3 regions of the Paenibacillus sp. J22P51 genome follow, and region 3 is predicted to be linked to each of the others. Evidence: riboswitches for the same ligand, from Rfam matches in the RefSeq annotation. Region 3 holds a riboswitch; each other region holds the start of a gene.
The links. A riboswitch is a leader RNA that binds a small molecule or an ion and turns the genes downstream of it on or off. The one in region 3 is predicted to bind cyclic di-GMP.

Region 1 (10,573 bases), on a different contig from region 3:
TTTATAGTCACGAACCGCTGACCATTACGGGACTTATTTTGGCCGCAGCCATTCCAACTGGGATTACAAGCTTCGTGTGGGTGGCGATTTATCGAGGCAATATTGTGCTGACGCTTTCGATCATTCTGATGGATACGATCCTTTCACCGTTCGTCGTACCGTATACACTTTCCCTATTGGTAGGCACCAAAGTGCATCTCGATACTTTGGCCATGATGAAAGGCCTTTTCTTCATGATCGTCGTTCCTTCACTCATCGGGATGCTGCTGAATCAATGGACGCGGGGGAAAATTAAGGAGCAGTGGGGAGGCCGTCTAGGTCCTTTTTCTAAAATATTCATGGGCATCGTCGTCGCGATTAATAGCTCTGTCATTGCTCCGTATTTACGAGACTTCGATGCTAAATTACTCGGGTTGGCAGCATTTGTGCTCATCGTAGCCTCACTGGGCTACATGATCGGTTGGCTTGTCGCTAGGCTGTTCCGTTGGGAACAAGATGTCGTGGTCGCCCTTACTTTTAACAGTGGTATGCGTAATATTAGTGCGGGCGCGGTACTCGCTGTAGCTTATTTCCCGCCACCCGTTGCGATTCCTGTCGTGCTTGGCATGCTGTTCCAGCAATCGCTTGCTTCCCTCTTCGGCTTTCTGCTGAATCGGAAATATGCGTTGAAAAGCGATACACCCTGCTTAAAAGTTAATAGCGTTAAACAGATGTAAATGGATTGTCGAACTCTAGGTTTGGGAGAATGACTGCTCTGTCGTCTTCATAATGTCATTTAATTTATCACTCAGACCACCTAGCAACTCCGCCAGCTGCGACGTTTTGCAAATGAGCTGATCCTGCTGGTCCGTCCGTTTACTTACGGATTTCACGTTCATCGCTAGCTGTGTAGATAGATGCGAAATTTCCTCCATTGTCACGCTGAATTGCTGTGTACTTGCGGACACATGCTGGGATGCCCCTTGAATATCACGCATTTGTAAGGCAATAGAATGAACGGCTTTTAAAATATGTTCAAAAGCACGACCCGCAGCAACGACAGCATCGTTACCATGTTCGAAGGTCACAATCACACGATCCATAGAATCGATAGATGCCTGATTATTGGATTGAACATCCTGAATGAGATCCGCGATCTGTTTGGCAGAGGTACTCGTTTGTTCAGCAAGTTTACGGACCTCACTGGCAACGATCGTGAAGCCTTTCCCGTGCTCTCCTGCGCGAGCAGCCTCGATGGCTGCATTCAGGGCAAGCAGGTTCGTACGCGAGGCGATATCTGTAATCAAGTTAACAATTTGATTAATTTCTTCGGAGCGTTCACCCAGCACTTTCACCTTTTCGGCTGTCGTGTGAATTGTGCTATTCATCGATTGCATTTGATGAACAGCCAATTGGATCAATTCATTGCCTTTCTCAGCTTCCTGTGCAGCCTGGTTAGAGATTTCAGAGACATTCGACGAGTTCTCTGCGATGAGGGAAGTATCTTTTAACATTTCGGTAACGGCATTTCTGCTGACTTCCACCCCTTGTTCTTGATTGATCGCCGCTTGCTCCACCTTGTTCATGGTTTGAACGACTTCTGAGGTTAAGCGATTCAGTTCGGAGGACTGTGTTGACAGTCCATTTGAATTCATCCGTACTTCCTGCGACGTATCGGAGAGACGTTCAATAATGTCTTTGACGGTTTGCTGCAGTTTATCGTTTTGGGCTAATTCGAAGGCTTGCGTGTTTTTGCGATTCGAGACGATTTGGTAAATAACTGCACCGATAAATAGAATCACGAACACCAAGTGGATGGCAACCATTGAAAACGCATAGACTTTTACCCCATACACCAGCTCTGGAAAGAATAAATATCCCAATAGATGCTGCGCTGCAAATAACACGGTACTGAGCAATAGCAGCTTAATGTTGTCATAGTACATAAGAATGGCCAGCACCATGAAGATCGAAAAGTGGTACTCAACCATGCCTTTCCCCCCGGCAATAATTGAGAAACTGCTAAAGGTAAGTGACAAAGCGTGAAGGAATGGTATCCAAGCATGATCTTTATGTAATCCATACAAAATAACACTCAGACTGACAAGCGCAATGGGCAACCAAAATAGCCATTGAAGTAGGACAGAAGCAGTGGGAGAAAGTATAACCATTGCGTCATGGTCCATGGACCCATGAATAAAGCTCGATAAGCCATGTACCAGTAAAGCCAAGATCAATGTTCCGATGACAATGAATTGCATGACACGTTTTTTTGCTTTCACGACAAGCTTCCCCCTAGAAAATGTTAATGATAAAAGAAAAAGGACCATCCCGAATGAAGGATGCTCCCATCTAACTCGGTAACCTGTCAACCGTAGCATACATTATGGATGCTTTAGGCCATGGCTTTGCGTCTCAGCGTTTCCAACTGATTTGCCTTTTCTATTAGGTTAATATTCAAAATAAGAACCATTCATTCGTCCATCTACTACTTCAGACACCCGACTAAAGGCACAATTCCTATTGCTAATTATAGGTAGCAAGCCCACATGTGTACATAGCGATTTTTGTAAGATTTTGTCGATTAGCGAAAATTATTGACCACATGTGAAAAAGACTGCTCAACGATTCGCTGGCAGCCTACATAGAGCCTATTTACTTCTTAAGACGATTAAACAATACATAGGAGTAGATGACTGGAGTTAAGGAACTGATTGCTATTGCTGCTATGAAGACGATGATCGCGACGGAGGTCATTAAGAACGCAGCGATAAAAGATACAACTCCGCCAATCAACATAAGCGGACCGCCCAAACGATGCGTTTTTCTCCAAACTTCTTCATTGGCGAGTGTCCACGGCGTCCGAATGCCAAACGTATAATTGGGCTTCACCTGCGTCAAAAAGTTCCCCATAACGGCAAACAACACGCCTAGCGAAATCATGGTGATTTTCTGAAAATCCAAGCTGTAGCCCAAATTAAAGCAAATGACCGCCCAACCTACGACAGCTAAAAGGATGGTAACCCCGAACCGCGTCACCTCAAAAGCCGCAGGAAATTTCTCGAAATTCGCTTTCTTCGGATCGATGGATCTCATCACCCGCATGAATAGCGGCAGCAAACCCAGTAACACCAGCATGAGAAGCAACATTTCTTTGCTCATCGTTCCGTTCACTTCATTATTCATGTCAAAATGGCTCGCCATCGTGTCCGGAAGACGATTATACAGAACCAAGCCCCCTATCGCTGGGGAAAGGCTAATCACAACTAATAAAATCTCCCTCCATTTCTTCATAACTGTTCCTCCTCATCTTTTTTGTTAAGGATGTTAAACATCCATCCAATGACGTCTTCAACAACGGTAGTATGCAAGGTATACATAATATGTTGTCCCTGACGTTCATCAAGTACAAGTCCCGCCTGTTTAAGCAGGTTCAAATGATGCGATATGCTCGGCTTACTAATCTTGAAATGATCAGCTATATCTCCAGCATTCATACTTTTTTCCCGCAGCAGCTGTAGAATTTCACGACGAGTCGGGTCCGCTAGCGCTTTAAATGCCTCATTCATATGGCCGATCCTCCTTATTTAGATATTTATCTAAATATATAATAAGATATTACCTCCATTTCTTCCGCCTGTCAATTGGCATGTGCCTTAATCTGTTTTGGTTATTAGACTATGTAGGTTTATAATAAAGAAATCATCGTACTTCTCACGTCAGACAGGATGGATCCACATGAACGATAAAATTGTAATGCCCGTTTGGACGATTGGCTTGTTCATTGTTGTTATGAATACGACGATGTTCAACGTTTCCATTCCCAGTATTATTCAAGATCTCAGCATCACGGCGGATCTCGGGTCTTGGGTCATTTCCAGCTATTCTATTGGCTATGCCTTATCTACGGTTATATACAGTAGACTTTCGGATGTGGTACAGATACGTAAACTCCTCACCGTAGGGCTAGTTGTGCTTGGACTTTCTTCGATATTCGGACTGTTCGCAAGGGAGTTCCACACCCTGCTGGCGGCACGTATTCTCCAATCCGCAGGCGCAGGGGTGATGGCCGGTCTTGGATTAGTTCTCGCCAGCCGTTATATCCCGATTGAACGAAGAGGTTCCGCGATTGCCATGATTTCTGCGGGCAGCGCAATGGCCTTCGGGCTCGGCCCAATCGTTGGCGGCTTGATAAGTGAATACTTTGGCTGGAATGGGTTGTTCGCCATTACCTGTCTAGTCTTAGTCATTCTTCCCCTTCTCTTACGCTTGCTTCCCAAAGAACAGCCTGTACCGTTCCGATTTGACATGCTAGGGGCGCTATTGACGGTAGTCAATGCCGCGACCTTGCTACTCGCGGTCACGCAGATTTCTGGCGTGTGGCTTGCCATCAGTGCCATTTCCATTGGTGTACATGTTTGGCACCTGAGACGATCAAGTAACACGTTCATAAACCCCTTATTACTTGCGAATCCAGCGTTTCGTAAGCTTGTAGTAATCGGGTTCTGCATCTTGGTTCTGAACCTTGGGAATCTATTTCTAATGCCACTCGTTCTCGCCAAGGTGTTCCATCAGTCCGCTATGATCATCGGTTTAACGATTGCACCAGGAGCGATTCTGTCCGCGTTCCTAACCCGCTTCGTCGGCCGCTGGATTGATCGGTTCGGCAATCTGCGATTTCTACTCATCGGCCACGGGGTTTTATCTCTGGTGATGATCGCATTCTCGTCATTGCTTGGTGCTTCACCGTTTGTCGTAATGTTCGGTTATCTTTGTTTCTCGCCTGCATTTTCCGCGACAATCGCATCGTTAAATAATGAGACTTCACGCATCCTGCCGAAGCATTTAATTGGCTCTGGCATGGGACTTATGCAGCTGATCCAGTTTTTTGGAGGATCCATGTCGGTAGCGTTATGCGGCATTCTACTTGAAATCCAGCGGAATACGTCGCTCCTACATTCGTACAAGCATGTTTATGGTTTGTTATTCGTCGTCGGGCTTTGTTCACTCGGAATGCTTCTGTGGTACAGGCTCTCAGAGATGCGGGTAGGTATCGAGGATAGCGCAGCAGCCAAATAAAAACGAAAACACGTTCCGTATGAATAAAGGCACCTTCGTTCCCCATCTCGGGGTGAAGGTGCCTTTTTCGAATACGAAGCCCTGTTATTTTAATACTTTCAGCATCGAGGCAATCATGCCCTCGTGATTAACCTCATGTAGAATACTCGAGAGGATCAGTTCATCAATCGTTTTTGCTTTGAAAAAGTTCTCTTTGACCGGTACAGCCAGCTTATCCGTCAAACTCGCACGAATCCGTTCAGCCTGCTCCTTCAACTGTGCCACAATGACGTCCCAAGCAGGCGGTTCTTCTTTCCAATCCGCTGGTTTAGTGCCATTGCCGAAAAACCCCATATAACTGGCAGGAAGCACTGTCGGTTGCTCAGAAATACCGAATATAATTCGTTCGCTCACCGTCAGGATATGACCAATATGCCAGTGTACATGATTATTAAAGCCAGCAGGAATAACGCTGCGTTTATCCGCAGGGCATCCTTCAACCAACTGCAGCATCCGTCCGCGATGTTTGTCTACCAAATCGAAAACAAATGAATCTCTCATCTTTCTCAAACCTCCTGGATGAATTAATGTTTGTTGTATTTTGATTGTAGCTTAAATGACACTTGGATACACTTTTTGACACTTCCGCACAATGCGCTGCTTAACAAAGCGGAGGGATCTCTCTCTCCCCGGACAGTTGACAGCAGGTTGCCTATGCAACCTGCTTTTTTCTTCGACAGATCAACCCTTCTTCCACTCACGCTTCAGCATACCATACACAATCAGGTCGATATAATGATCGTTCAGCCATGCGGCATCCCGAATCTGACCTTCTTTCGTAAACCCTAATTTCTCAGGAATGGCCCGGCTTTTGAAATTGCTTTCCCCACATCTGATTTCTACTCGGTTTAAGCCCAGCTCGTTAAACGAATAATCTACAACCCATTGGCAAGCACGCGTCATGATGCCATGACCTTGAAAGCCTTCCCCTAACCAGTACCCCAAACTGGCGTAATGATTAGCCCAATTGATCGGGTGAAATCCGACGCAGCCTGCGAACTCTCCTTTGAACCAAATGCCAGCAGTGAAGCCATTATTGGATGCCTCTTGATTTTGACAGTGCTGGATAAAAGCTATTGATTGATTGCTATTCTGCGTCGCATCCACCCATGGCAACCATTCTCTCAGGTATTCACGACAGCTGTCGGTTAATGCAAATAGAGCTTCGGCATCCTTTGGTTCGAGTGATTTGAGTGTAAGGTCAGCGTTAATTTCTACGCGCATATCATTTTCCCCTCCAAGTGATAATTAAGTCGTTCCCTTCGCATAGACAACAAAGAAAAGCATCATTTCTCCGATGAGTACGTAATTTGGCATTTTGAACATCAGATCCAACCCAAGAAATGCGGCAAGCACCCCAATAAATAGCGCTAAATGGGCTAATCTTAATCGTTGATGTGCATGTCTATACTTATGAAAAACAAGAGATGTTGAGAAAAAGTACAGAAGCACAGAACCAAAAATAAAGCTTAGCATAAACGTATAATTCAATTGCTCTAAGAATAACAGCTGTATGGATGCGGCAATCATGCACAAGGATAAATAAATGAATAAATGACCATAGATGATGGTTTGCCCGGCCGTTTCAAGCGCCTTATTCACTTTCTTCTCCACATTCTCGAAATACTGCCACCACATCGCGATGATTAATAGAAAGGTGATGGAAGCAAACACAATGGATTGCCATGTCCAATCACTCGATTGCAAGACGGCAAGAATGCTAATAACCGATTCTCCCAGCAGGATAAGGGTAAATAACGAGAAGCGCTCTAATAAGTGATGCGTGTTGATCGGACTTTTCACCAAATATTTTCGCCCTATTAATGGGAGCAGTATATCTACCATTATGCCCGCATACAAAACAACGTATCGAATCCACGAATCAAAGAAAAGGGAGAGCGCGGATATCGCAAGCCCAATCCAAAAACGGCTGCCTAAATAACGGGCGGTGTGGCGTCGATGTTCTTCCTCTTTGTTATGTACAGCTAGGTATTGAATAGCCGTCATCGCCCGTAAACCTAAGTAGCCGATTAGGAATGGCACAAAATACTGATCAAAATCGACCGACAGGCTAGCCGTCATAATTAACACGAAAAATAATTGCAGGATGAGAAAAATACGATGCGAGGTACTATCCCGCCCAAACCGATTCACAAAAAGGGACTGCCCCACCCAAGCCCACCAGATTGGAATAAAGATGAGGACGAATTTGCTCAAATACTCGAGCGGGATCGTTCCATGATGCACATGCAGCAGGACATGACTCGCTTTGGACACGGCCGCGACAAATAGCAGATCGTAAAACAGCTCGAGCCAAGTCACCTTTTTCTCGACGATTGCCTTGATGTGGTGCAGCCCTGATGCGTGATTGTTCATTGTAAGGCTCCCTTCAGCAATTTCACGATTTAAGCCTATATTTAGCGTTACTCCGAATGTCCTCTATGATCTCATTCAAATCCTCAACACGGAGTAGACTCGTATCCAGAAGATGTTTCGACTCTAATCCAGAGCTCTCAAATTCGTCGATGAGAATTAGGCAGCGTTCACCCATTTGATGCTGCGGTAATCTCGTTTGATCCCTTTGCAGAAGAGTCGCTTTGTCCGTCCACAAAACAACATAAACGATATTAACATTTAATTCCATTAAATGCTTTTGGAGCCATTCTGTTTCTCCAGGGAATGTCACATAATCGACGATCACGTCTACGCCATGTGCAATAAAATTAGCTGTAAGCCGCCAAATATTATGCCAAATGAGTGATAGCTCAGATCGGCTTTCCCATGGTTTCTCACGGCCATTCACGTGCATATGACTAACAGCATCACCTGAAATATAAGCTGAATTTGGCAAGACCTTGGCCAAAGCCCGTGAAGTCGTGGACTTTCCCACTCCCGCTGGTCCTGATAACAGATAGACAGTTTGCATGGTTAACACTCCTTACCGCTGGCGTTATGAAGCTCTCCCCTCATGCCTCACGTTCTCCCCTAAAAAATGCCGTCTCCAAGTATTCGAGATGAAAATGGATAATCCTGTAGCTCCGGCCCAGCGTTTACCTGTATAATCTACAGCTAATTTTAAAGAAATCAACTGATTGCAGGGGACAGATGGAAAATATGAAGTTATTTTATATCAATTATGGACAATCGGCCATTATTATGAGAAATAACTGTAGAAAACACAGCTAATTCACCAAATATCGCGATTATGGTTGAAATAGATGGAGAAAATCCAGTTAGTTTGCTCGATATAAAAAAAGCCACGCCCTTTTGAGGACGCAGCTTAGCTACGCAACACAATCCTATTCAAATACTGGAATAGAATCCGTATACGCTTCTTCCGGTCTGCCGCTGGTGGAACATGCGAGGGTAGGCCAGCCTCTTATAGTACCCATTATAGAGCCGCCAACAAGCGCTGCCGTTCCTCTGAACCTACGAAATGCATCAGGTGAGCAAGCACCTTCTTCTGCTCTGGGTTCAATCTAGCAAATACCTTGGGCTCCGCATGGCACAACTCACGAATCGCAGCTTCTAGTTCATCCCGGTGGCTCGCCGCCTCGGGATCACCTGTGAACGCTGGAAACGCCTTAGCTTCAGCAAACTCCTTGATGACCGCATCGGATAATTTTCGCAGATAGGGCTGCCTTTTCTCATTGATAAACGTGCCTATCTCATCTAATAGAAATTGAAAAGCATCGCTTTTTCGACTCGCACCGAATGTAAACGACTGCTGCCCACTTGCATCCTCACTACTAAAATCAAATTGGTCAAACAGCTTACTCTGAATATAGACACTATGGTAAAAAGAATCCCCTTTATTGTTAAACGTCGTTGGCTGTTTATGCTGCTCTTTCTTCTTCGAGTCGATAAAATAGAGCTTCGAATACTCGTGATTCATACGATCTGCCCAACGAATATAGGTAATTCGAAATTTCGTTTGCGACATCGGATGCATGGATGTAAAGGTTTCCTTTTCCGCGATCAAGCTAGCGTAATTCAACGGTTCACCATCAATTCGAATCGTGAAGGGCTTGTCCGCATGCAGTTCCAAGAACCATCCAAATTCTCTATTCAAAAATGCCATGAAATCCTCAACCACGAATTCCTTGATGATATTGTTAAACGTGACTGTCGTCCCTCTGTCCTTATCCGTTAAATCCTGCTTCGTTACATGATAGGCATCTAGGCGTTTAGCTTGAATGTGAATGTTATACGTGTTTTTGAGTAGAAGACCATCTTCATAGGTGGTTTGCCAGATAGCCTCAGAAGCGAAATGATGGAACGTTAAGCGACCTATCCCATTTTTACCGTGCATCGCCGAGGTCGTTCTGCCCCGTTTATCAGGATCCACACTCTTCTCGGATTCATAGAAAGGCGTAAACTTTCCCTCTAGATCCTTCAGCTTAATGCCATAACCGTTATCTGCAATTACGATTTGATCTACGCCGTCTAGTATGTTTTTATGAAGGGTTATGTCTACCGCCGTAGCCTCAGCGTCGAAACCGTTCCAAATGTATTCGGCAATAGCTTGCAAATAATCAAACTTTCGAAGCGCTTTTTCGATACCTTTTGAGGATATTCTTATGTTGTTCATGGCGATCAACCCTTTCTTCATATAGTCAGCTCTTACTCATACGCCTATCATATTGCATAAAGCTCATTTCGTATGTCGATTGGTGTCCTCTCACTACAAGTGTTTTTCGACAAAAAAGCTGACACCTCAGGTGTCAGCTTCCAAATTTCAATTCAGCTATCGCTTTCTTGTATTTATCGATTCTTTCATAGTCTTGACGGGTAGGATGTTCAATTCGAGTAAGATCACAGTTATCTTCTAAGTCCAGGAGCTTCACAAACGAGGCTAATGGGTTTACTTTGATTCTCTTAATAAATCCTTCATACGATTCATCTGGCCTTCTTGTAAGGCAATCTAGCGCTTCTAGGACGGGTAGACTAAAGCCTTCTTTTTTCAAATCAAATAGGGTGAAATTCGAATCCTCAACAACATCATGTAAGACAGCAACAATGGACTGTTCTGTCGATTTGGCCCTGCTAGCTAGACGAATCGGATGCAAAATGTAGGGGCTGCCCCCTTTGTCTACCTGACCATCATGTGCCTTAGCCGCTATTAAAATGGCTTTTGTTAACGTGCTCATGGATGTCTCCCTCTCACATTGTTCATGAAATAGCTTTTCACCAGTTATAGCATAACTCCTGGTTTTTGCATATGGCTACAGCTCCTTGACCATTAGCCAAACGGCATTGGGTTGATCTTCTTCTTTCTCTAATATGCGAAAGCCGCATTTCTCATACAATTGCAGAGCTCGCAGATTCGTCGGCGCCACCCTTAATTGATACGATTTCACAGCATATTTCTCAAAAAAATGTTCCGCATACGCGATTAACTGTCGTCCGTATCCTTTCCCTCGATAAGACGGAATGAGGTAAAACAAATTCGCATAGCCGATATAGTTGCCCTCAA
Region 2 (10,573 bases), on a different contig from region 3:
ATTGGGAATACTTGCAATGAGCATCCCATCTTCTTTTAAACACTTTCTAGCTAAATTCAACACATGAACAGGTTCTTCAAGTGCATGGATGTTATCACCGAAAATAACAATATCAAAATATGACTCAGAATAGCCATCTAAGAATTCATCAAAAGGTCGATCTGATACTTGGGCGACAAGATTAGATATCCTGCTAGTTATTGGGTTAGTCTCAATCCCATACAACTTCGCATTTGGATACTCACTCTTCACTTTAAGCAAAGTTCCTCCACAAGCGCATCCAACTTCAAGCACCCTAATTGCTGTATCTTTTGGTTTATTTATTAACATTAGAACATCTAGCCGTATTAGGTTGTCTACGTCTGGATCATATTCCCATTTATCTATAAATTTCAACTTGTTTTTAATCAATAAATCTGTGAAAATTGGAATATTTTCTCTAAAAGATACACTTCCAAAATGATGAATAAACGTGTCTTTACAAAGCATAAGTTTATACCCAGCTTTTCTAATTCGTAAAGAATAATCATCATCTTCATAATTGCCAGGAGTAAATATTTCATCTAGTAATCCGATTTGATCGACAACAGATCTCTTAACCAGCATGCAGAAGCCAATTAATTTTAACCTTTCTTCCCACATCAGAGGGTTAGAATGATTATATCCAGCCGCAAATATGTGCATTTCTTCTAATGATTGATAGTCAACTTCAATATTTTGATAGTAAGAACAGTTGTTAGTAACTGCTCCAACAGCACCTATATTATCGCTATGATACAGGCATAAAACCAGATTAGATAACCAATTTCCAGTCACTATTGTATCGTTATTTAACAGCAGGATATTCTCACCACTAGCAATTTGAATCCCCTGATTACAAGCTTTTGGAAATCCCAGATTGTCATCATTAAAAATAGAAATGACATCAGCTTGCTGTCTTAACCAATCTACTGTTCCATCTGTTGAATGATTGTCTACCACAATTATTTCATATTCATCAGATGGAGTATACGTTCTAATACTTTGAATACATTGTTGCGTATACTCAAGTTTGTTATATGTCGCCAATATTATGCTTGTTTTCACGTATGCTCCCCCACATCATTGCTATTTCATTCCTATGACATATATCGACAACTATGAATAAAATAATAAGAATAATCTTGTACTATCATATTCCAAACTATGAATCAACTTATTTATATCGTATTCTACAACTAGACTTGGTAGTCTAATGAATCATATATCCTTAAACCAGTGTAGCCTAGAATTTAAATTTGAACGACAAAAATCGAATTTAAAACTATACTATTTATATAATATTTTTCAACATTCGTTGATATGGCTAAAAACATTTTACTAATTAAAACCTAGCAAATACCGATAATAAAAGTGACTCGCCTAATTCATCTCCTTGGAGGAAATAAATGAAGCCCCTTCTTTCACTCTGTATGATTGTTAAAAATGAAGAAAAAGTACTTGAACGATGTCTTCTGAGTGCCAAAACCCTAGTCGATGAAATTATTGTTGTCGATACCGGGTCAACGGATCAAACCAAAGCTATTGCAGCCCGTCATACAGATAAAGTATTTGATTTTACATGGACAAGCGATTTCGCTGTTGCACGGAACGAATCAATCCGACATGCTTCAGGGCGTTGGATATTAATTCTTGATGCAGATGAGTATGTGCAGCCCACTGATCATGATAATCTTAGACAATATTTGCTGGAGTATAAGAGCAATAAGCCTTGTGGATTTTTGCTGAAAATTTTGAATTATGGCGGCAGTGGTTATGACGAATCAAATGTAATCGAATCGACAGGAGCACGCCTTTTTCTCAATGACCGATCCACTCGATATGTCGAACCAATTCACGAGCAGTTAACATCAGACTTCGGTACACCTTTGTTCACAGCATATCCATTTGTTATTTATCACACTGGTTACACGACACCGTTCGTTCAGGAAAAGAATAAATCAGAACGCAATTTGTCCATATTGGAGAAAATGAACGTAGGCGATAAGCGGAATAACCCTTATTTCTGCTTTATTCTCGGCAATGAATATGCAAGCGCCAAACGTGAGGATGAAGCACTGGAAGTTTACCGAAAATCCTTGGAATACAGCAACCCAACAGATACGTGGTATTTTTATCTACTCGAAAGTCTTATCACCATTGAAATGAAAAAGGGTCATTACGCGAGAGCGCATGAAAGTATTCGAACAGCCATTAAATTAATGCCTGATCGAACGGATTTCCTGTGTATGGAAGGCATTTTATTTGAAACTCTCGGGCTTTGGAACGCTGCAGAGTGTGTATTTCAGCAGTGTATTCAAATTGCAGAGGAAGCTGAAATGAAAGGTTCACCATATTGGATTGTGAAGCCGTCGTTCGGAAGGATTGTTCCACATCAATCTATTGCTGAAATAAGGCGCAGAAAAGATGATATCACAGGTGCGATCCATCATTGGGTGAAAACGCTCCAGCTTCAGCCAAAAAATTACGCTGTACTACAAAAATTAATGGATTATATGCTTCAAACAGAATCAAGCAATCAAGTGATGGATATTATTGAACAACTATATCCCCTTCACCAGCCCATAAATAAAATTTTATTACATAAAATGGCATTGAATATTGGTAGCTTTGAGCTAGCTTCCAAGTATTCAGAGAATATGAAGGAACTCAATTTCCGTTTGGATGATACTGACATCGTCCAACAAGATTTGCTGCTCCACAATTTGTCCCAGTTCACTATATCTTCTCTTCAGCAGGCATCCTTAGAAGATTCACTGGCAATTGCAGTTGCCATTGCACAGCAAGACATTTCGATAGCTCACGCAGCGATCGAAGACTCCACTGTCTGCGTTGCCATAGTGGAACAGGCCCTGCTGGCAATAGATAATAAATCTTGGAATACTGCTGTCCTAACACATCAAGAGGATAAGTTTACGCAAGCGCTACAACTGCTATGGCGTTACAGATATTCGGAGATCTATTTAACGCTTATGAAAAATATGGCAAATGAAATCATCTTAAACCGTATGGCAGACTGGTTTTTCCATGTAGGACTTAATGAGCAGGCCCTCGACCTGTATAGTGTCCTTCTAGAGAACGAATTGCTCCATGCCGAAGGCCTAAAAAATGTTGGAATATGGTATTTTAGTTTAGGAAATGCGGAAGAAGCTTACACTTTTCTAGAAGCATCGTTCAATATCGAACCTTCTGTTGATGTCATTGGGTTAATCAGGGAAAATGCAGATGAAGAAACTTACCGTAACTTTGCTTCGATATACTTAAAGCAATTTCCTGATCTGTCCGAATGTAACTTTCTGCAATAATAGCAACGGAGCAAATCATACACCTCAATCGTTTTTATAACTTATTCCTCCACATTATATCGTATTAACGCGACATTTAATTAAATCATCGTAAATAAAAGAAAGCCTGTTGATAAAAATCAACAGGCTTTCTCTATAAGTAATCAAGTATATTATTTATATTCGTATTGAACAATATTGCTTTCTTGACCGTCAGGATTCACTACCTTAACTCCCGTGAAACCAAGGCTTCCTGCAGGTGCAATTACTTTGACTTTGAGTCCTCCTGCGTAATAAGTTGCTACTTGGGCTAATGCAGACCCAAAGTAAACTTTAAGCCCTGATACGTACCCTGAACCAGTTAGGCTAACAACAGTTCCGCCAGCAACAGATCCGTTTGTTACACTCAGACTAGTAATTACTGGTGCAGGGGCTGCAGGTGGAGCATCATACGTAAATGTACTCGCCGCCGTTCCCCCTGATGGTGATTTAATTACTAGTGGAACTGATCCGGAAGTAGTGCTGCTTGGAGTAATGATCTTTACTTTAGTGCTTCCATAATAGGTACTAATAGGAACTGGTTTGCCATTTAAGCTGATTGTCATACTAGGATCAAAGTTTGTTCCGTCAATAGTGACTACAGTACCTCCCGCTAAAGGACCGTTACTTGGGGTCAAGCTAGTCACAGTTGGAACTAGTTGTTCATAGGTATACCCTTGTGTTAGAGTGAAGCTTTGTCCGTCAGGGTTGGTAACGGTCACATCTACCGCCCCGGTGCTAGTAGATGAAGGAGCAATTACCACAACTTTTATTGTACTTTTAAAGACTGCATTTACAGTTGTTGACCCAAATGTTACTGAAGCACCTTGTTGAAAATTAGCCCCAATAATAGTTATTCCCTCTCCACCCTGTACAAATCCTTTGTTAGGGGTTATAGAAGTAATTTGCGGGGCCGGCACAGGTGGTGGTGCAAGATAAGTATAACCTCCTTTTAAAGTACCCCCTTGCCCATCCGGATTCACAATTCTTACATCTACGAGTCCTTCAGCTACGGCAGCCGGAGCAGTGGCTGTTAAGTTCGAACTCGAAGTAAATCTAGCTACTATTGCTTCATTATTTCCAAAATAAACTTTTGCTCCATTTATAAAATTCTGCCCGTCAATAGATATAAATTCTCCTCCGGTCGTTATACCACTATTCGGAGTTAAATTTGTAATAACCGGTGATGGCGGTGGTGGTGGTGCAATAAATGTAAATCCTGAAACCAATGTATATTCTTGTCCATCCGGATTTACCACTTTTACATCTACAGTTTCTTCGACACTTGATACAGGAGATAGAACTTTAACTTTTGAAGTAGAAGTAAAAGTTGATATAGGTACCTGTATCGATCCAAAAAATACATTCATTCCATTAACAAAATTTGTTCCAGTAATAGTAACTACTGTGCCACCAATCGTAGGCCCAGAGTTAGGTGAGATATTTGAAATACTCGGAGCAGGTACTACGGGCAAAGCATTATATGTAAATCCATTAGCCAATGTCGCAGTTGTATTATCTGGATTTACAATTTTTACATCTACAGCTCCTGCATTTGCAACCTGAGGTGAAGTTACTTTGATTTTTTCACTTGAGTAATAAGTAGCGATGGGCGCTTCGTCATTGCCAAAATAAACTTTCGCACCATTTTCGATTTTCGTCCCTATAATATTAACACCGTCTCCACCAGAAACTAGACCTGTATTCGGGCTAACCGAATTGATTTCTAACTTAACTATCGGAGGTGCGTTATAGGTATAACCGCCTGATATCGTTAAATTTGTTCCATCTGGGTTTTCAAGGGAAATATCAACTGGACCTTCCGTAGTAGAAGCAGGGGCATACACTTTCAGATAAGTTGAGCTAGCATTCAAGAAAGTCTGAGCGGCAACGCCACCGAATTTTACGGTTATGCCACTCATGAAGTATTTCCCAGTGAACGCTACAAGATTTCCACCATCTAAAGGCCCATTATTGGGCTGTATTAATGTAACAACAGGATCCGCTTTATATTGATAATTTGTAGTTGTTTTTTGGCTGTCTGGATTGGTAACTGTTACTGTAACTGTTCCTTGAGCTCCTCCTGGAACAGTTACAGTAATCTGATCGCTACTCACAACATTAACATTTAATGCATCAGTATAACCAAAAGTAACAGTAGCACCTGGTCTAAACTTAGAACCGTTTATTGTGACTGTTTCTCCTCCTACAGGACTTCCATTATCATTTACTATTGATGTAATTGTTGGAGCTGGAAAAGTTACATTTATGTAAGTATTAGGTATTAACTTAGAACGATTTGCACCGGCGTAGTCGTTGTAAGTAATGTTCGATGTGGAAGTGGATACTGAAAGTGTTCCTGCTTTATTAGGATCCTTAGGTTTGATCTTATATTTAAAAACAAGATCATTATTTTTTAACTCTTGAAAATTCCAAGTTAATGTATTTCCTGATACTGTTGGTTTTGGGATATTGTTATCGTAGGAACCCGGTACAATATCAAAATCAGAAGAAACAGTATCGGTAACAACAACATTATATGCACTTGCTACACCAATCTCTTTTACGATATTGGTGTAAATCTCCGATAATCCTGTTGTACCAAGAACAAAGTGATGATGCTGTTCTGTTGTAGACATTTGTTTTAATAAAATATTAGGACCACTGGTATCTGGATTATCAGTAGGCGATAGCAAAGCAATTGTGTAAAATACAATACCTGCGTCTTTTGCAAGCTGCGCATTCTGTAATGCATACTCATATGGATTTTGACTAGGCAGAGTAGCTTCGCCATCAGTCATGATAACAATGACTGGCTGCGCATCAGGACGATGGTTGGAAAGCAACGCTATGGCTTGATCAATTGAATAACCAGTTGCTGTAGCTCCATTAGCAGATAAGGTGTTAATGTAGCTTTTTGCAGCAGCTGCATCAGTTGTTAGTGGAAACGTGCCTGTTACACCTTCTGAACTAAAATCCACTATGCCAACCTCATGCTTTGTTAGATCCATAAGATCAATAAAGCCTTTTGCTGCATCTTTAGCGGCGCTCATCTTGGTAACACCGTTACCATAACTAGTACCCATACTACCAGATTTATCAATAATCAGAATGACATCATTGGGCATAATTATGTTAGCTGGCGGTGTCCCCTTAATATTTAATGTAACTTCGGCTTCTTGCTCGGTAGTAATGGTAGTCGGGTTAACACTTTTTGAAACCGTTACATAATCATTCACTGCAGCATTGGCTTTTGATGTGAGCGGAACAGAAAATCCGCTAAAAGCTAAAATTAAGACCATTGTAAGCAAAAAATTCTTGTGAATTCTTTTCATTGTTCTTCCTCCCCTTTTATACTAGAAATAAAAAAAACAATAGCAGATTGCTATTGCTTGAAGAAACATTCAAACAGTTTGCAACCTGGCGATCATGAGTAGTCTATTCTGACTATTCAAGACCCATGGCTTTGCGTCCCTATATCTCTATAGGTTTGCCAAATATGCTGTTATTTTGTAGAAATCAAGCGATTACATAAGTAAATATTACCATAAATAACACACCGGTAGAACAGTTATTTTATTAAGTTATGACAAAAGTTTGGGTCGCATTCCCTAATATTTATTCCAGAAAGCCTTTCCAATCCTTTAAAAAAGATGGGAATACCTACCGGTTTTCTCATTTGTTAATTATGTTTATCTATAAAATAACCATCTATCTGTGTAGGTAATAATCGATAGCCATTCCGTGCCTTATGACCATTTTCAATATGTTTAATGTTGCGGGCCAACTCCAATTTGTAGCTATTCATCTTCTCATTTAATCGGGCTTGCAGATCAATGCATTCTTTAACTACTGCTATTAATTCTTGCGAAGAATTTGACTTACTATAATGAAAGTTAAGTTTGTCTATTTTCTCTCGAAGCTCATTTTGCTCTATTTGCAAATTATTTAGCTGTTCTATTGAATCATCCATTCCTAAATCTAGCTCCAAAACTTTTTCTATAGAGTGCTTCAATGTAACGAACAAGGAATCAGGTGCGCTTTGAATCTGGATCATACGGTTACCTTGTTATTCGACTTAATAACCTTCAGAGCTTCAGACCATGTATCCCTTAGTTCTTGAATAAAATCTATACATATTTGAAGACTTTCAACATCCAATTGAACATTTGCATAGATTAATTTTTCTTTAATATAGTTGTATAACGCTGATAATTGCTTCGAAATCTCATAATTCATGTTTAGTGTAATTAAGAGTTCATTAATAATATCTTGAGCTCGAGTGAGATTACTATTTTTTAGCTCATAATCCTTTTTATTCATCCCATCAAGAGCCTGCTTCATAAATTTTAAGCAACCATTATAGAGCATCAAAGTAAGTTCTCCTGGTTGGGCAGTATTAACCTGAGTATTAATGTAAAGATTCTGTGCTTTATTCATTGTTGTTATCCCCTCTCATCAAAAATAGCGCCACTAATCTCCTGTAACTTGTCCATTAAATCCAGGAATTTCTCTGGTGGCACCTCTCTAATTACCTCATTAGTCTCCGCATTGAGAACTTTTACCACTATATCCCCAGTTTGCTTATGAATACTGTACTGAAATTTCTTTTCTACACCCATAATTGATTGATTGGCTTTATTAATCGCTTTGATAACTGCCTCATCAGCAATGGACAACTCATAACTTTTTTTATGCCTTAACTCAACATAGGAGGAAGAATCAACTGAACTTGAATGATTACCTTCTTGGATAGTATCACTCTTATATGCCTTTGTAACCACATCAGTTATTGTTTGAGTAACACTTCCTTTAGCTGAGATAGAATTTATGTTCATCTGTAATACCCCCTATATTATTTGAATTGCTGAGACAACCATGACATTTGACTGTTTCCATTAGCAACAGCCTGATCCATAGCGGTAAATCTTTTATAGTAGTAATCTTCTTTACTGCTTAATTTACGATCAAAAGTACTAATACTATTCTGCATGTCATAAAGCCTTTTCCCTAAATCGGTACTTATGTCTGTTGAAATTCCACCGACGCGTCCAGCTTTCTTGACTAGGTCGCTCAGACTGTTGTTTACTTGTTCATATAATGCTTGTGCAATTCCTTTTTCATCCAAAACATCGTTCGATGATTGGTTAGTAAAAAGGTTAATTACACTAGTTGGATCTTGTGATAATGCTTGTTTTAATTTGGTTTCATCGAGTTTTATTTTACCTGCATCAATAGGATTATAAGCTGCTGCAGGAGAAACCGTAGTTATACCAACTTTATATAGTGCATTATATGCTGTAGGAATATTTTGTACCGTTTCGGTTAATAATGAGCGGAAATTACTCGCGGTTTTTGATAATATCGTATCATTATGCAAAAGACCTGCCTTCGCCTTATTTTCCCATAAAGTAATATCAGTATCCTTCATACTACTCTTTTGCTCATCAGTTAATGGATCATAACCTTTTACTTTTGTATCGCTTAATCTTTGATTAATGAAACCAATCATATCATTATACTGAGTCACAAAATCTTTAATTTTACTCAGAATAGCATCATTATCTTTTGTAACAGAAACTGTTACATCTGATGTTGTCTTGCTATTTAAAGAGTAAGTGACCCCATCTAATGTAAAGCTGTTAGAATCTCGTTTGGATGGTACTCCATCAATTGTTACATCAGCATCTTTACCCGATACTATCGTTGAATTCATTTTTATAGAGCTGAGAAAATTACCACTTCCAGATTGAAGATCAACCTGTGCGGTTGCACCTACTGTTTTACTACTAAATGTAAATGAATCACTAATTGAATCATAGCTCATATTTACATTGGCTGCGGAACTGTTCACTCTTGAAATAATTGAGCTGAGTGTGTCTGTATCCGTGTATGATATTACTTGACCATTTACTTTAAAATCAAATGTCGAACCTGCTGGAGTTATAGTAAGTGGAGTCGAGAACTTGGAAGCAATGTCCTTTAACTGAGCTTTTACATTAATTTTATAAGATTGTTGATCAACAAACCCCAAGTCCGTTATGCCACTGTTTCCAGATACCGCACCTATGACTACTTGCGGTAGGCTTCCACTTGACCCATTCGGTACAATTTCCAGCTTGCCCCCATTAAGGCTAGCGTTAATTTTATTTGCACCAAAAGCATTATCCAACTGTTTTTGAACCTCAGTTGTTAATTGGCTGTTATCATAAGTACCCGCTGTAAGCTTAATGGTTTGTGTTACTCCATTCAAAGTTACATTAATGGAATCATTAGGGGTTGCTCCGCCACTTGTAATGTTAATACTAGCAGCTAAAGAATTCCCAATGAGCGCTGGGTTAGAAACTCCTCCTGGAGTACTATTCTTGATTGCGCCAGATGCTAATTCATTTACAGCAATCGTGTGTGATATTGGGTTGGCAATATTACTCGCCGTTACCGATACTTGAGATGGATTTGAAGATGCTGCTTGAGATTGGTTTAAGGCACTTGAAAATCTCATTCCACTTAAAAAATCTCTAAAACTGGCAAGTTTTGAGTTAACTTCTCTGTACATGTCTGTTTGCCAGCTAAGTACTTGTTTTTTTTGATTCAACTTTTCCCGTGGCATTTTTTCTGCCTTCATTAAATCACCGACAATTTTGTCGATGTCCATACCCGAGCCCATACCACTAATTCTCATCGGCATATCCCATTACCTCCAATTTATTTCTATATACTATTATATCGACCATTTATCTCTCGAATTATAGTAATTTTTTTATATTTTTAATAATCTTACTTGAGCCTCCCTATATTCATATTTAGCGGAAATCTCATAATAACTCCTAGCTAGATTTAGATTGCCTGTCAGTTCGTAATAAATCCCCAAATTGAAGGCCGCCTTATAAGACCCGACACCATCAACTGATGTATATTTATCTGTTTCTCCAATTTCTAGAGCTTTCTTGAAATTACTTTCGATGCTTTCTATTTTCCCTGTATCCATTGCAAGTAATCCAAGTAAAAATGGCAAATCAGGGTAATTTCTGTACACGTTAAAGTAAGCTAGCAATAACTTTTCAGCTTCCGCGCTTTGTCCCAAATGCTTAAGCACATATCCCAAAGATACAAGTAGAACCGGGAAATATAGCATTGATTCTTCATTTTGGCTCAACGACTTATAAAATACTTCACGAGCCTGTTGAAAATGATGTTTAGAAAAATATAAT
Region 3 (10,573 bases):
GTCGACCTCGCAATCTGGAACACGGATGAGGACACCAACTGGAAGGCTAGCGCAGCAAATGCTGATCTAGGCATTGTCATTGCTGACCATGCTGCGGCTTACACGGGCTCGCTAACTGTGTTATCATCGAAAGAAAAGGGCAGATCGGTGAGCCTGCTCCCAACGGCATTGATCGTTTTGCTGCCTGTTGAACGATTGAAAACGAGATTAGGCGAAATTCTCGCCCCACTCGATCAGATAGCAAGGAAAGACCTGCCAGCCGGTATTCACTTCATCTCGGGACCTAGCCGTTCGGCGGACATTGAGAACGATTTGACGATTGGTGTTCATGGTCCAGGGATTGTACACGTGCTACTTATCGGATAGAAGAGGTACTCATATGGAAGTTACGAAGCTGCAGAAACAGAATCACTATGATGAGATCGCCCAGCAGATTAAAGATATGATCGTACAGGGACAATTGAAGATGGGGGATAAGCTCCCTTCCACCAAAGAGCTGTCCGAGCGCTTCGGTGTCGGACGTTCCACGACACGGGAAGCGCTCAGCGCTCTGAAGGCGATGGGCCTCATCGAGATTCGGCAAGGAGGCGCGTGTCGTGTCATAAGGCAAGCACCTACTGAGGTTACCCTGCCAGAGTGGACATCGCTTCGCATGAATCGGACAACACTCTTGGAGCTCATGGAAGTGAGGCAATCTTTGGAGATTTCGATCGCATCCATTGCAGCGAAGAAACGAACGCCCGAAGATTTAGCTCAGTTGGAGCGCATCATGCAAGACATGGAGAGCTCCGTAGGTAATGATGCGGAGGGGGAAAGAACCGATCTTGCCTTCCATGAGCTGCTCGTGCAAGCGACACATAACGCAATTATGGTGCAGACGTGCGACTCTATCCGCAATGCGATGGAAATGATGATTCGCGATATCCGCCGTGCGGAACTGTATGCGAATCAGGCAGTGGCGGTTCAGCTTTTGAAGGAGCATAAGGTCATCTACGAAGCGATATGCAGCGGAGATCCAGTGCTGGCGTCTGGGGCGATGCGCGAGCATTTGGAGCATGTGGAAAGTATTTTGATCAAATATATATGAATACACAGAGGGGCCTCCCACAACGCGATTAGCTGAGGGAAGGCCTTTTTTTGTGAAGTTAGTCGAAAAAATCGACTAACTCGAGAGAAGCAGAGGCCCTGCAGGTGAAGTTAGTCGAAAAAATCGACTAACTCGAGAGAAGCAGAGGCTCTGCAGGTGGAGTTAGTCGAAAAAATCGACTAATTCGAGAGAGGCAGAGGCCCTGCAGGTGGAGTTAGTCGAAAAAATCGACTAACTCGAGAGAAGCAGGGCCTTGCAGGTGGAGTTAGTCGAAAAAATCGACTAACTCGAGAGAAGCAGGGCCTTGCAGGTGGAGTTAGTCGAAAAAATCGACTAACTCGAGAGAAGCAGAGGCCCTGCAGGTGGAGTTAGTCGAAAAAATCGACTAACTCGAGAGAAGCAGAGGCCCTGCAGGCGACGGGGATCTCGGTTTTCTCAATGCACCAATCCCGTACTTTCGATTTTAACATGCGTTTCCACCTCGAATTTAACCTCCGGATAAACGGATTGCCAAAACGTCCAGTCTTTTTCTTTCCCAAAATACTGTCCCAAATAGTGAAGGCCGAATCCATACGGGTCCACCTTGGCATCCCTGATTTTGTATAGGAGGGTCTCTAATGTTTGGTTTACTTGCTGTTCAAGCAACGGCTGTACCTCATGAATGTTCAATCCCAAGGTGCCTTGCTCAACCAAACCTGTGAGATTGAGTATCAGCTTGACGACGGGGGTAGCCTCTTTCGTAACGGAGATGTGCCGGGAGACTCGCGCAACATAGAAGGCCAGCGGCTGCCCATTATAAGTGGTAGCGATCCCCGACTTGCTGAACTCATTCGCACTCATATTATAGAGTTGAGTCTCCTGCGGGTTGAGGACGATACGCTGTTTGGTTTTATTAAGTAAAGCAAGTTGCTCGACGACGTATGAATCACCGTCAAAGCTAATGATTGGAAAATAGGGATCCAACCCTTTTTCTTTGAAACGCCGGAAGGTGTCAAACAGAAGCTCGGTTACCGTGTAGGGAGATACCGTTCCTTCTTTGCCAAAGGTGAGGAAAAAAGAGTTTCCAGCGAGTCTCTCTGTTGTTGGGTTCGCCTCAAGTAATTTACGTGCATTAGGTTCTGCGATGGCCATATAAGCGATCAATTGAATGTCGCGTCTTCGCGAAAGCCAATTCAAAGGCTCTTCCAAGGACTCCTTCGCTAAGCTATCCCCAAATAAGAACATCCGGCAATGCCCGAAATCAAGCTCTTTATCCACATGTGCTTTGAGGTTTCTAACGGCTTCCGCGATGCTCTTGGCTTCCTGATACTCGATCTGGCTTTCTGCCAAGCCTTCTCCCAACTTGGAGGCGGGGATAGCAAGCCGCAGCGTGACGAGATACGGCTTATCTGCTTTGCCGGTCGAATCGATGCCCATGGCGACGACAAAGAAGCGTTTGTCAATGTCCTTAAAGCTGCATCCGCTAAGAAAAGCACTGATTAGGATAACGGTTAGGCAGGTGAGAAATGATTTCATAAGTTTACATGTTCCTTTTTTTGCTTCCTTACGAAATAGAGCATCAGAAATAGGAAATAGATTTCCAGGAGAAATCGCAACACTAACCAATATTCGGAAAAATACTGACTTCGCTCCAGATTGACGAGGCGCATGAATAGGAAGGCAACTGAGCCGATGCCTAACCCGATCCATACATTTATCCATGGGACAGGGTCTTCTTCAACTTCGGTCGAGCCATTGATGGAGTATCGGATCAGCATGATCGTCGTGTGCCATGTATTCATGACGAACAGAAGAGACAACCCTGTGAATAGGAGTAGAAAGACGAACAAAACACGGTTAATAAATCCATATTCCGTCAGCATGGAATCCGCTGTCATACTCCAGAGGTAAACGTAGTCTTCAACCCCTACCGTACCATGAAAGCCGATGGGTACAAAGAAAGTAATGATTAAAAAGGAAACACCGAATACAGGGACAATCCAGCGAAAACGGAATTTAAACCCTACCGTATATAGCCGATTGAAAATGAGGAGGCTGAGGTAGCCAGAGAATAAAAAGGTAGAAGCAGCAACCACCATGAAAGACGGCGGCTTACTGATATATCCAGCCACATAACGAATAGCATCCCAGTTAATATTTTCATTGAAAGTAGCTTTCATGATAAACAAAATGAGCAAGGGAGAGCTGAGGATGACCATGATTTCATGAATGAATTGGACAGAGCGTGTGGATCGGCTGCATGCCCAAACTGCCGCAGTTGTCATGAGAAACAAATTCAGATAGGGATTGACGTCTGGGTAAAAGAACATACGGACCGTCTCGGAGTAAGCATAAATAACGATAATTCCAGCTGGCAGCCAAAGACACAGTGCAGCAAATAATATGTTGGCTTGGGTAAACCAACGGGGGGTATACCGATCACAGATCTCTGGAAAGCCGAGTCCAGGAAACCGCTCAAAGCAAGACATAGTACCAAGCGAGAGAATGGAGCCAATAACCATCGCGACAAGCATGCCCGAAACGGCACCATTGAACCGATCTCGGATCAGCAAAGAGGGGACAAACATCATGATATTAATCATGCCGACATAGAGCACATGATAGTAGGTATACCGCGACATGACTTACTTTGACCCCTTTCTAAGGTTGTTATGGTGTGCTTTCGCCTCAAGTTTGGGGATATATAAGGCCAAATAAGGTTGGCCAAAGCTTCTAAGGCTGCACCAATAGGAAATTAAGATGAAGCCAAGAACGACGACACCAAGCAACCCATAGAAAATCGAGGCAATTACGAAAAAGTACTTAATGAATCGGACGGAGTAGCCAAAGCCGTTATTTGGAATAACGAAATTAGAAATCGCGACCACGGAGGTCACAATAATCATAATACTGCTGACTAATCCAGCTTGTTGGATCGCTTGACCCAGAATGAGGCCCCCAACCGTTGTTGCGGTGGAGCCAACATATCGCGGCAGCCTGAGACTAGCCTCGTTCAAGGCTTCTATCATAAATAGCATGATGAAGACTTCGATGAACGACGGATAGGGGACGACGACACGGCTTCCTGCGATCGAAAGTGTCAATTGGACACGCAGCACTTCAGGATTATAGGAGATAATCGCAATATAAAGAGCAGGCAGCGTAATCGTTAAAACCATGGCGATGTAGCGGAGCAGGACTAGGCACTTGCTCATCCAATACGATTCATAATCATCATCCATGGCATGCAGGAAATCGAAGAGCCGAACAGGAAGCACGAGTCCGAAGCGGCTTCCATCTTGAAGCAGGGCGATTTTTCCTCGTTCAAGATTAGCTGCGATACGATCCGGCCGCTCTGTTTGGAGGATGATAGGGAAGAAACGATGCCTCCGTCCCGAAAGCGCCTGCATGAGCTGGCCGGCGGCTTGGAGAATTTTGATTTGTATGTTGGAAATTCGCTCATTTAATAGTCCAAGTACATCTTCATTGACAAGATTCTTATCATAAAGAACGGTAATACGCGTTTTCGAAATTTGTCCAATCATGTGCTTTTCTACGCAAAGGGAGGGCGCATTATAGCGCATACGAACGAGGCTTATGTTTAAATCCAAATCTTCGGTAAGGGCGCTTTGAGGCCCTTGAATCGCAACTTCTACCTGAACGGTGTCGGGCTTGTCCTGAAACTTTCGCTGCACGTCGAAGCGGTAGACCTGATCTTCAATTTGAAAGAGAACAGTACCTTTGAGTAACAAGGGTGTCCAATGCTCGGATTGATCCACTTTACCGAAGGCAGGATTCGCGTGAAGATTACGTTCGAATTCTTCGGGGTTAAAGCAATAAGAGTAAGGAATGGTCAATCCATTCTTAATTAAAGCCTGATCGCAGAGAGAAGGGAAGTAGCTCACTTCCATTTGCATATAGCCATTGTCGAGGGTGTCATAGAATAGGTCAGCTGGATTGTTCAACTCAGCACGGATTTGTTCGATCATGCGAATTCCCCCAATTCCCTTACATTACCATGCGGCTTAGCGTGCCCTGAAAGGGGGGAGAATAATCAGCGGAGGAGGTTAACCTTGCAAATATTGTTCCAAGACAATTTTCTGGGGGAATTTCATGTGCATACCTTGTTGAAAGAATTGGTAATTGTTTCGCCCCAGATCCTTGGCGGCATACATGGCTTGGTCTGCATGCTTGAGCAAAAGCTCTTGTGTATCGCCATCGTAGGGATACATCGAAATACCAATATTCGTAGAGACATAAATATCCCCAATATCCATGTTAAAAGGAATCTCCAACAAAGCGATGATGTTCTGGGCTTGCTCTCTAATCGTTTGTTGATTCCCTTGGGGAAGCAAGATGATAAATTCATCGCCGCTTAATCTAGAGACGGTCCCATTCTCGGGTAAGCAACTAGAGAGTAAATCAGCAAATTTATGCAAGGTGTGATCCCCAACCAGATGACCGAAGGAATCATTAATCCATTTGAACCGATAAATATCCAGAAACATAACGCCTAAGGTCTCATGGTGCTGTTGGGCGTGAGCTAAAGTATGCTGGAACAGCTCATTGAATTGATTGCGATTAGGCAATCCAGTTAAATGATCGAAGTACGCTAACTGATGAATGAGTTCTTCTGATTTCCTTTTTTCCGTTAAGTCCCTGAGGTAGGCCGTATAAATCGTTTTCCCCCCATAAATGATATCCGTAATGATAATTTCGGCCGGAAACTTGCTGCGGTCTGATCGGTACGCGATAATTTCAAAGCGTCTGCCAATGACGGAATCGGCCTTCTGACTTAACAGTTGATATAACAAAGCAGCATCTTGTCCGTCTTGATCGAAAGGAAAGAGGAGATCGAATAACGTACGTTTCAGCGCTTCTTTGCGCGCGTAGCCGAATATGGCTTCTGCTGCAGGATTGAATTCAATGATCCAGCCCTGAGATTTGAACATGAAGATACAATCGATGGCTGATTCTAATATAGAAGCTTTAAGCGCAATCTGTTCCGCCAATCGTCGATCCACAGAGAGCGAGCTAATAAAACTGATGGCAAAGATGAGCAGCGTTCCAAATGCCACATACATAGCCACGATAATGAAGTCCATATTCACAGCATTGGCACTATGCGGAAGTGTTACCGGAGGAAACGTCATCACAGCGGATGACATGCCCATATAGTGCATACCTGTAATCGCTATACCCATAATAAGACTACTAATGAAGAGTCGGTGATGGTTCCGTTTGAAAAAGAAGTAAAGCGCCGTGATGGATGCTAGTATGGCGATCACAATCGATAACGTGAACGGTACGAGCTTATAGTGAGTAGTCACTTGTAGTAACGAGGCCATACCGATATAATGCATGCCGCTAATTGCTAACCCCATGAATGTACCGCCAATAAGGAACCTCGAACGGATAGAGCTCGCTTGGAAGGCGACCACAAGTCCGACCAGTGCACCTCCAACCGCTACAAGAATGGAGATACTGACAATCGAAATATCATAGGTCACGCCACTGGGCAAATGAAAAGCTAGCATCCCGATGAAATGCATGGACCATATGCCTACACCCATCACGAGGGAACTACATATAATCCAGCTCTTCTGGTGCCATCCTTCCGAAGTGGATACTTTCCGAGCTAGATTCAAAGCCGTAAACGAGGCAAGCAGCGCAATAACGAACGAAAGCAGAACAAGCACGAAATTATAACTTTCCGATAGCGAATTATGCATAAGAGATCCCTCCTACTATTGTCCCGGCATAAAAAAAAGGATCATCCCGAATAAAGGATCATCCCTTCAAATTCGGCAACCTGTCAACCATAGCATCCGAATTGGCATGCGTTAGGCCATGGCTTTGCGTCTCATCGTTTCCGATGATTTGCCCTTTTCGATTTTCATGTTTATCTGTACTTCAGTACCCATTCCATCTACTACTATTTAACTATTATAGAGCAGGTAAAAATTACCTGTATATAGCGATAAATGCGGTCTTTTGTCGAATATAATAAAGAAAGGTAAAGACGAACCATTTTTTTACTTTATAGGTAAAAAACACGGATTAGTCACGTTAGAAGTGACTAATCCGTGTTTATGAGGCTTACTGGATGATGACATAAAATACTTGTATTAGAAAGGGGGAGGTGAAGAATTTTAACTACTACTTGCCTTATTTTTGTTATAGCGATACTCCATATACCATTGAAATAGCCAAACGATGAACGTGAACCAAAATCCACTTGCCAAATAGGCACCTACAACATCACTAGGATAATGGACACCGAGGTAGATCCGGCTAATACCAATGAGAAGAATCATACTTATGCTGCTCAAAATGACCACGGTCCTGCCAAACTTTGAGGGAAGGTGTCTCCAAAGTAGAAACGCTAGTGAAGCATATAAGGCAAAGGCTGCCATGGAATGACCACTTGGAAAGCTGTATCCCGTCTCTTGAATTAACCTATGGAGGGAGGGGCGCTCTCTCTGAAAGATGATTTTAAGAAGCTGATTCAAACCTACGGTGCCGATAAGTAGAATTCCAAACAGAATTAATTCTTTGCGGTGATGCAGGAATTTAATTTGAATAAACAAGCTGCCAAGGAAAATGACAATGACAACTGGCGACGAACCAATGTATGTAAACAACCTCATCATGGAAGTTAACCATGGCGTTTCCAGCCCTTGAATATATGAGATGATACCACTGTCAAAAGCTGCGATCCACTGCCCCTTTAACATGGAGGCCACCACGCTAAAGCTAATTAATGTGAGTATGCTCAAAATAAGAAAAATGGTGACTTTTAATTTAGAATTCATTATCAAGATAGCTCCAATTTCTAGGTGTAATCAAATAGGTGGGTGAATGGATAGGTCGGGATACCCATTTGTTAGTATAGCCACATTCGCGAATGAACTAGCTATTATTTTTAATGAATTTGGGAATACTTTTATTGCTAATAAGTAAGGTGTTTGTTTCCTTTATTGTGCATTCCCGCCATCTCATGTAGTCTCCAGTCCTCCTCGCCATAATAGTCTCCACATATTCTGACAAGGACATTATCTCATTCCCGCGAGTGATTTCCACGCCATAAGGACTATCCGGTAAGACTTCTTCTACGCACTTCTTGTCGTATAGCTTATAACTATCATATAATAGTAAATAAATATTTTAATCGAGTGTTTTATCATGGATCCAGAAAGGTGTATGACTAGGTCGCGCCCTGGCTTGCTGTAGCGCCTAAGGAGTGGCGCCTACATCCTTTCTGCAAATTTTAGGGTATAAGGATGGTAATAATGAGCAACAGAGAAACTAAAACAGACGTCATCTTAATTGGTGCAGGAATCATGAGTGCGACATTAGGGACACTTCTGAAAGAATTAGTACCGGAATGGGAAATTACAGTGTTTGAGAAGCTCGAAACTGCAGGAGAGGAAAGCTCTAACGAGTGGAATAATGCAGGAACAGGACATGCGGCACTGTGCGAGCTTAACTACACTGTCGAAAAACCAGATGGATCTGTAGATATTAGCAAAGCTATTCAAATCAATGAACAGTTCCAGGATTCCATGCAATTTTGGTCTTATCTTGTAGACAGCAAGCTAATCCGTAATCCACAGGACTTTATCATGCCGTTGCCTCATATGAGTATGGTACAGGGGGAGAAGAATGTATCGTTTTTAAAGAAACGTTATGAAGCGATGTCAACGAATTCTCTGTTTCAAGGGATGGAATTTTCCGATGACCCTCGCAAATTGATGGAATGGATTCCGCTTATTATAGAAGGCCGACCAGCGAATGAACCTATCGCGGCAACCAAAATCGACGCAGGCACGGATGTCAACTTTGGTGCTTTAACGCGCATCTTGTTTGACCACTTAAAGAGTAAAAATGTCGATATTAAATACAGACATAGTGTTGATAATATTAAACGTACTTACGACGGCTCTTGGGAATTGAAGGTACGGAACGACAGAGGTATGGTCGAGCGTCATACTGCCAAATTCGTCTTTATCGGAGGCGGAGGCGGAAGTCTGCATTTACTGCAAAAATCCGGCATTCCCGAAGGGAGAAATATTGGCGGATTCCCGGTAAGCGGAATATTTATGGTGTGTAAAAATCCGGATGTTATCGCACAGCATCATGCTAAAGTATACGGTAAAGCTAAGCTTGGAGCTCCACCAATGTCAGTTCCGCATCTTGACACAAGATTTATCGATAACAAAAAATCGTTGCTATTTGGACCGTTTGCCGGCTTCTCACCAAAGTTTCTAAAGACCGGTTCAATGTTTGATTTGGTCACATCCGTCAAACCGAATAATCTCGTGACGATGTTATCGGCAGGTGCTAAAAACATGTCATTGACCAAATACCTGATCGAGCAAGTCATGTTATCGAAAGAAAAGCGCATGGAAGAGTTACGCGAGTTTATACCAAATGCCAAAAGCGAGGATTGGGATCTAGTCGTAGCGGGTCAACGTGTACAAGTTATCAAGGATACCGCTGCCGGAAAAGGGACGCTTCAATTTGGTACGGAAGTTATTAGTGCCGCTGATGGCTCATTAGCTGCTTTGCTCGGCGCTTCTCCAGGTGCTTCTACTGCCGTTTCCGTTATGCTTGAGTTAGTAAAAAAATGCTTCCCGCAACATATCAAAGCGTGGGAACCGAAAATAAAAGAAATGATTCCTTCTTACGGCGTGTCACTAATGAAAAACCCAGAGCTGGTCCACGAAATTCATACTTCAACCGCGCGGACGCTTGGTCTAAACAAAAACAGGTCATTACAGGTAGCACGCCAAACGTAAGATAATACCTAGTTAATGTATCATCATAGTGTAATTTTTGAAAAACCTTGTTAAATCAAGGTTTTTTTCTTTTGTTGCCGCGGCTACAGGAAGATGTATTAAATTGAGACAGAAAGCCCACAGTTATCAACTAGAATTTTCGGATGATAACTATGGGCTTTTTCGTGCGATATAACGGAATGAAGATAGCAGCTAAATTATTACTATTACAGCAAAGAATGATAACTTGAAGATCTCGCATCCGCTAAACCCCCGTCCTGTAAGGGTTTTCATACTTCGAATAAAAGAAGTTAAATGAGTACGATAGCCTGTTATTCATTTGATAACTTATTATACATGGGAAGCCAATAACATATCAGTCAGGAGGAAGTCGAGTGCCGCAACCCTTAGAAGCACAAATGCAAAGAGCTCGATTAAGCTCATTTAAACGATCACAGCTAGTACGAGATCTCATAAGAGATCGATGGATGTATCTACTTTTGTTTCCCGGGATCTTGTATTTCGTCGTATTCAAATATGTGCCGATGCTTGGTCTGGTCATGGCTTTTCAGGACTATAAGCCCTTTGTCGGATTTATAAACAGTCCATGGGTTGGCTTTAAACATTTTGAACGTTTTTTTATGGAGCCTCAATTCTGGTCACTATTTCGAAACACTTTATTGTTAGCCATCTATAATTTAGTCTTCTTTTTTCCGCTTCCGATCCT

Region 1: another riboswitch for cyclic di-GMP. It lies ahead of AC58QC_RS21095 (methyl-accepting chemotaxis protein); the one in region 3 lies ahead of AC58QC_RS11245 (diguanylate cyclase domain-containing protein).
Region 2: another riboswitch for cyclic di-GMP. It lies ahead of AC58QC_RS22655 (IPT/TIG domain-containing protein); the one in region 3 lies ahead of AC58QC_RS11245 (diguanylate cyclase domain-containing protein).

The regions. Positions count from the first base shown of each region.
Region 1 covers NZ_JCAUAZ010000010.1:182,493-193,065, reverse strand. The annotation lists gene AC58QC_RS21100 (bile acid:sodium symporter family protein) at 1-716, shown strand, start outside; gene AC58QC_RS21095 (methyl-accepting chemotaxis protein) at 732-2,261, opposite strand; cyclic di-GMP riboswitch class I at 2,336-2,427, opposite strand; gene AC58QC_RS21090 (SdpI family protein) at 2,635-3,273, opposite strand; gene AC58QC_RS21085 (autorepressor SdpR family transcription factor) at 3,270-3,548, opposite strand; gene AC58QC_RS21080 (MFS transporter) at 3,718-5,058, shown strand; gene AC58QC_RS21075 (DinB family protein) at 5,143-5,598, opposite strand; gene AC58QC_RS21070 (GNAT family N-acetyltransferase) at 5,779-6,321, opposite strand; gene AC58QC_RS21065 (low temperature requirement protein A) at 6,346-7,434, opposite strand; gene AC58QC_RS21060 (P-loop nucleotide/nucleoside kinase family protein) at 7,496-8,023, opposite strand; gene AC58QC_RS21055 (ATP-binding protein) at 8,489-9,709, opposite strand; gene AC58QC_RS21050 (GTP pyrophosphokinase) at 9,822-10,247, opposite strand; gene AC58QC_RS21045 (GNAT family N-acetyltransferase) at 10,323-10,573, opposite strand, start outside.
Region 2 covers NZ_JCAUAZ010000012.1:101,892-112,464, reverse strand. The annotation lists gene AC58QC_RS22665 (methyltransferase domain-containing protein) at 1-1,086, opposite strand, end outside; gene AC58QC_RS22660 (glycosyltransferase) at 1,452-3,344, shown strand; gene AC58QC_RS22655 (IPT/TIG domain-containing protein) at 3,497-6,697, opposite strand; cyclic di-GMP riboswitch class I at 6,774-6,867, opposite strand; gene AC58QC_RS22650 (hypothetical protein) at 7,045-7,419, opposite strand; gene fliS (flagellar export chaperone FliS) at 7,416-7,802, opposite strand; gene AC58QC_RS22640 (flagellar protein FlaG) at 7,808-8,200, opposite strand; gene fliD (flagellar filament capping protein FliD) at 8,218-10,050, opposite strand; gene AC58QC_RS22630 (glycosyltransferase) at 10,123-10,573, opposite strand, start outside.
Region 3 covers NZ_JCAUAZ010000004.1:64,384-74,956, forward strand. The annotation lists gene AC58QC_RS11220 (LutC/YkgG family protein) at 1-366, shown strand, start outside; gene AC58QC_RS11225 (FadR/GntR family transcriptional regulator) at 380-1,087, shown strand; gene AC58QC_RS11230 (Ger(x)C family spore germination protein) at 1,523-2,602, opposite strand; gene AC58QC_RS11235 (hypothetical protein) at 2,599-3,708, opposite strand; gene AC58QC_RS11240 (spore germination protein) at 3,712-5,055, opposite strand; gene AC58QC_RS11245 (diguanylate cyclase domain-containing protein) at 5,134-6,798, opposite strand; cyclic di-GMP riboswitch class I at 6,870-6,961, opposite strand; gene AC58QC_RS11250 (phosphatase PAP2 family protein) at 7,219-7,881, opposite strand; gene AC58QC_RS11255 (malate:quinone oxidoreductase) at 8,359-9,867, shown strand; gene AC58QC_RS11260 (ABC transporter permease) at 10,266-10,573, shown strand, end outside.